DNA from 2 places in the Paenibacillus sp. 1182 genome. Region 2 is predicted to be linked to the other one. Evidence: riboswitches for the same ligand, from Rfam matches in the RefSeq annotation. Region 2 holds a riboswitch; the other holds the start of a gene.

Region 1 (3,131 bases), 360 kb from region 2:
TTTTTTTGATTCATGCGTTCCTAAACTCACACATTCGTTTTACTGACCGCCATCCCGATACTGCTCTGCCTTCTCACGCATCCCAGCGGCCACTGCTTCTTCGGTGTTCAGCCCCTTATCCGCTGCATAGGCGCGAATGTCCTGCGTGATGCGCATACTACAAAATTTGGGGCCGCACATCGAGCAAAAATGTGCTTCCTTGGCTCCCTCTGCTGGTAGCGTTTCATCATGGTAGGACAAGGCCCGCTCGGGATCAAGCGACAGATTGAACTGATCCCGCCAGCGGAACTCAAAGCGTGCCTTGGACAAAGCATCATCCCGCTGCTGCGCCCGTGGATGGCCCTTCGCCAGATCGGCAGCATGTGCCGCAATTTTGTAGGTAATGACACCCTCACGGACATCATCCTTATTCGGAAGACCCAAATGCTCCTTAGGCGTAACATAGCACAGCATGGACGTCCCGAACCAACCGATCATCGCCGCCCCGATGGCTGAGGTAATATGATCATATCCGGGGGCAATATCCGTCGTGAGCGGTCCCAAGGTATAGAAAGGAGCTTCCTTACAAATCTCCATTTGCAAATCCACATTCTCTTTGATTTTATGCATAGGGACATGTCCCGGCCCCTCAATCATGACCTGAACATCATGCTTCCATGCGATTTGCGTTAGCTCGCCCAACGTTTCCAGCTCTGCAAACTGTGCTTCATCATTCGCATCATAGATACTACCTGGACGTAGACCATCCCCGAGAGAAAAGGCCACATCATAGGCTTTCATAATTTCGCAGATTTCTTCAAAATGTGTATACAAAAAATTCTCCTGATGGTGCGCAAGGCACCAGGCTGCCATGATCGACCCGCCACGGGACACAATTCCCGTCATTCTATTCGCCGTCATCGGTATATACCGCAGCAATACACCCGCATGAATTGTAAAATAGTCCACTCCCTGCTCCGCCTGCTCGATCAGCGTATCGCGATACAACTCCCACGTCAGCGCTTCTGCTTCGCCGTTCACCTTTTCAAGTGCCTGATACAGCGGCACAGTTCCAATCGGTACAGGAGAATTCCGAATGATCCATTCACGTGTGGTATGGATATTACGGCCTGTGGATAGGTCCATAACTGTATCCGAGCCCCAACGCACAGCCCAGGTCATTTTCTCCACTTCCTCCTCAATCGAGGAGGTAACCGCAGAATTACCAATGTTCGCATTGATCTTCACGTGAAAATGACGCCCAATGACCATCGGCTCACTTTCCGGGTGATTGATATTCGAAGGCAAAATGGCTCGTCCAGCCGCCAATTCCTGCCGTACAAACTCAGGCTCCACCCCTTCGCGGATCGCCGCAAATTCCATTTCGGGCGTAATGATCCCTTGCCGTGCATAATGCATTTGCGTCACTGTACGACCTTGCGAAGCACGAAGCGGACGGTTGGTCACGCCGGGAAATTCAACTGTCTCCCGTTTGGAGCCAGGTTTCAGTCCATTATCCTCCGGTTTGACGGCGCGTCCCTCGTAAGCCTCCACATCGCCCCGTTCCAGTGCCCAAGCTCGCCGTAATGGAGGCAGGCCCTGACGGATATCGACCTGATAGGCTTCGTCAGTCATGGGACCGCTCGTATCGTACACACGCAATGGCTCATGATGCTCCGTGCCCTGCGGCGTATGTGTAGGATGAAGAGCAATTTCCCGCTCTGGGACGGCAATGTCCGGCCGCGAGCCTTGAATATATACCTTACGGCTCCCTGGAAAGGGCGTTACCCCACTGGCTTGCTCCCCGTTTGTCTTCTCTACCCCAACTTCCCTTGTTCCTGCCAACCTTACTTCTGCTGATTTAAATTCTGTTCCTTTTGTTCCTTCTACTTCTGTCGGCTTCATTGTCCATTCCTCCTGTTTCGATGAAATGACACACCGATCCGGAACCATTCCCAGGGTGGCGCTGATCTATGCAAAAAAGCCGGTTCCCGAGGGAACCGGCTAATCTAACGAGGCAGCTATCCAGACCGTGCACATGTGGAATAATCCTATTCCAATGCGTCACCGTAGACAGCAGCTGCGTATACATTTCAATGGCCGATTACTTCCCTACGCTGGTATGATCCAGATCAGGTGCAAAGGGTCCGGAATCTTACACGATTCCATCTCAGCCCGGCATTACAGGCTCCCCCAGTAACTGCGATACTTCTATTCACATGAGGCGGACATAACAGACATCCCGCCATCCTTATCAGACTACTTCAAATTTATGGCTTTGGCAACCCTTCTAGGTTCCATTTAGCAAGAAGACGCTCCTCACCAAATCACTTTGCTTGCTTCAACTGCATTCATTCTTGTTACGGAAGCATAAGCCCCATTTCCTTCGCCGCTTCGATCAAAATCGGAGCAAAGTCATGTAGCGTCTCGGGTGCAAGCCGACTGACCGGACCGGATACAGATAAAGCCGCAGTGACCTGTCCCTTCCGGTTCACAATTGGTGCTGCCACAGCAGCGGCCCCTGGCTCCCGTTCTTCATAGCTGGTCGCATAGCCCTTCTCGCGAATGTCCTGCAGCTGGGCTTTATAGACCTCCGCGTCTACCGAGGGCGGCCATTCATTCCCGCTTAGCAGGGCTTCCAGCTCCTGCGGCGGCATAAAGGCAGCCAGCACCTTACTGGAGGCTCCTACAGCCAGCGGCATACGCGCACCCACAGGCGCAACCCTGCGGATCGCCTGATTGCTCTGCACGGCTTGTATGCGAATACGCATGCTGCCGTCCCGTAAGTACAAGCTGACCGTTTCGCCCAGACGGTCACGCAGTCCTTCCATTGCAGGCTGTAACAACACCGCCGGCTCGTCACTTTGGGACAAATGTGTGGATAGCTCCCAAATGCGGAAGCCAAGTCGATATTTTTCCGTTTCGGCATTCCGAACGACAAAGCCCCGATCCTCCAACGTAGTCAGCAGCCGATGAACCGTGCTTTTATGTAGACCAATTTTGGAGGCAATCTCCGTTAGGCCAAGATCCGAATCTGCGGTAAAACACAGCAATATATCAAGTGCACGCTCTACAGCGCGAACGGTTAATTTACGGTCTTCCATTCGTGAACCGCTCCTCTTGTATCCATATTCGTTTCACACTATGAAACA
Region 2 (3,131 bases):
GGAATAAACTTTTTCGCCGTTTCCACAATATCCTTCGTAACGACTTTATCCTTCAAATTGGCTTCATCCCACTGCATAATTTGAGGTGTGACCAGACCGATCACACCCACTCTGAGTGTATGCTCTTCGCCCTTCTCGTCCGTTACTGTTTTATCAAGAATCTGATAAGGGGTAAAATAATTCTTAGTAGCTTGGCCCCCTTTATCAACATAAACGTTCGCATTTACATAAGGAAAATCAGCTCCCTTGAGCGATTTGTCCAGAAAGTCGAGACCGTAGTTGAATTCATGGTTGCCCACTGTAGCTGCATCATAGCCCATCAGGTTCATCATCTTGTAGACCGGATGGACACCGCCTTCTTTCTCAAAGGTTTTGTTGCGGGCCATATAATCGCCTAATGGGTTGCCCTGCAGCAAATCACCATTATCGAACAGCATACTGTTTCTTGTTTCACTACGTGCCTTCTGGATCAAGCTAGCTGTACTAACCAAGCCATACTCGTTGGTTTCTTTGTCCGAATAGTAATCGTAGTTCATCAGGGACGCATGGATATCCGTTGTTTCCATGATCCGCAAATTCACCGTAGCGCTATCACGAGAATCACTAGCTGCCCAGGATGGAGCGGCTGAAAACACCAGCATGCTACAAGCTACAACTGCTGCTGTAAACCCTTTAAACCAATTTTTACGTAATAACAAAATATACCCCTCCTCATTAAGGTGTATGCCTCATATACATACTTTTGCACATATATGTAAGCCTTGAACTCACCATTTCTATTTTAATCCAACGCCAGACAAAAGAGTAGTCATTTACTTAAAATTATTTATGAAAAAATAATTAATTTTCTCAAACATAAAAAAACCAGCAAACCTCCTGAAAAAATTGGAGATTTACTGGCTTATCCATTTATATTCGTATTATTTCTTCCACACCTGGCGCTCCGTTTGCTGACCCACATACTCAATGCGAGTCGGATTCACGTCCAGAATGACATAATCGGGATCGTCCGGTCCGGAAAACCACTCCTTCAAGGAGTCGTTCCACACTTGTTTGCGTAGCCCCTCATCAGCTGTAATTTGGACGGTAGCCTCCACTTCAACAACTTCCTTCGTACCGCCAACCTCATAACCCAGCAGCAGATAAGCATTCGGATTGTCCTTTAGCTCATCCACTTTATGCGTTTTGCGATCTGTCGCCAGATGAATGTTCATTCCATCGTTAAAAAGGGCCATATAGCGTACTTTCGGTTTGCCACCCTCTACCGTACCTAACGTACAAAATTTGTTGTTATCCAAAGCCTTCACAATGGCTTGTTCCAGTTGGTTGCGATCCAATGTTTCCGTTTTACCCACAGTACAACAACTCCTTTTCACGAATTAGAATTCTCTACGCCATGCCATTGGGCACCAGCCCATCTGAACCTACCTGCGCAGCTGTTCTGAAAATAACATGACCGGATCGAATCGGATTGATTCATACTCATTTTCAGATCAAAGCTCACAGTAAAAGTGTACCCTGTCGTTCGGCAAATGAACCGTTATCTCTCCCTTCATGCTGGACAGACCTGCATTCAAAGCATATAATCGTCGTAGTAAACCCGAATAAATGAACCCATTAAACCATACAATGCCAGGGGTGCTGGAATCGGCCGGCTGAGAGTGTGTCCCAAGACACTGACCCTTACAACCTGATCTGGGTAATGCCAGCGTAGGAATGCTTAAGCAAGATGTGCCTTTTTTACATAGGACCATCCCTTACTTTGGTATATACAAGCGCAAGCGTCCCGGAAACTCGGGGCGCTTTTTTTGTTGAGGATTAAGTTGTTGGAAAGATCGCGTCCGGCAGATGTTATTTTTATGAAAATGGGAAACTTAAGCTGTCTGATTGGATGGATAACGGGTAATCAAAAGGAGAGAACACTAACGATGAAGCGCATGAAAATATTAAGCCTGGGACTGATCAGTCTGTGGCTCTTGGCCCTGACCCTGACCGCTTGCGGTGGAAGTCCCCCTACATCCCAAGAAGCGGCTTCCGCTACCGACACTCAAACGTCTACTCCGGCAAAGGGGCTCAAAGATGTTAAAATCGTGCTCGACTGGACACCCAATACGAATCATACGGGACTCTATGTCGCCAAGGACAAAGGATTTTACGAAAAAGCAGGTTTGAATGTCCAAATTGTTCAACCTGGTTCAGGCGGAGCCGATCAAATGGTTGCTTCTAATGCTGCACCTTTTGGTATCAGCTACCAAGAAGGCGTCACACAGGCCCGCACGCAAGGTGTGCCGCTTGTATCCATCGCTGCGGTGATTCAGCATAATACCTCAGGCTTCGCAGCCCCGGTAGATCGCGGAATTAAGAGCCCGAAAGATTTTGAAGGTAAAAAATACGGCGGTTGGGGCTCTCCCGTAGAAGAAGCGGTCATGAAATCCATCATGGATTCAGACAAAGGCGATGTGAGCAAAGTGAAGATCGTCAACATGGGCAATGCAGACTATTTTACAGCCGTGAAGCGGGATATCGACTTTGCCTGGATTTTCTACGCATGGACCGGAATCGAGGCCCAACTTCGAGATGAGCCATTGGATATGCTGTATGTAAAAGATTATTCCAAAAGCCTCGACTACTATACGCCTGTAATTGTGAGCAACGAACAGACGATAAAAAATGATCCCGAGCTGGTCAAAGCGTTCATGGACGCTACCGCCCAAGGCTATGAATACACTATCGCCCATCCGGAAGAAGCCGCGGACATCTTAAGCAAAGCTGTACCGGAGCTGGATAAAAAACTGGTACTTGCCAGCCAAAAATGGCTAAGCCCACGTTATCAGGATGATGCCGCGCAATGGGGCGTGCAAAAAGCGGAGGTATGGCAAAACTATTCGGACTGGATGTACGAACGCAAGCTGCTCAGCAAGCCTTTGGAAGTCGATAAGGCCTTCACAAACGACTTCTTGCCCAAGCGCTGACCATTTGTTAAACCACTAAATAAGACTGAACTAGAGAAGTGAACGAAGCGCCACTACGCAGTCGGATGATGCTTCCCATCGCTGTTGTACCCAGATTTCTCTTATGAATATCCAGAGGTTGAAATCTGGGTACAAAGGCGAATGCTAACGCTTGTACAG

Evidence for each region. Region 2 has a riboswitch for thiamine pyrophosphate ahead of JOD82_RS11720 (ABC transporter substrate-binding protein). Riboswitches for the same ligand answer to the same signal wherever they lie in the genome.
Region 1: another riboswitch for thiamine pyrophosphate. It lies ahead of thiC (phosphomethylpyrimidine synthase ThiC); the one in region 2 lies ahead of JOD82_RS11720 (ABC transporter substrate-binding protein).

The regions. Positions count from the first base shown of each region.
Region 1 is NZ_JAFICR010000005.1:421,239-424,369, reverse strand. Features, by position in the region: gene thiC (phosphomethylpyrimidine synthase ThiC) at 40-1,884, opposite strand; TPP riboswitch at 2,072-2,184, opposite strand; gene JOD82_RS13305 (IclR family transcriptional regulator) at 2,340-3,083, opposite strand.
Region 2 is NZ_JAFICR010000005.1:57,314-60,444, reverse strand. Features, by position in the region: gene JOD82_RS11730 (bifunctional 2',3'-cyclic-nucleotide 2'-phosphodiesterase/3'-nucleotidase) at 1-698, opposite strand, end outside; gene JOD82_RS11725 (pyridoxamine 5'-phosphate oxidase family protein) at 921-1,355, opposite strand; TPP riboswitch at 1,625-1,734, shown strand; gene JOD82_RS11720 (ABC transporter substrate-binding protein) at 1,929-2,972, shown strand; gene JOD82_RS11715 (hypothetical protein) at 2,980-3,131, opposite strand, start outside.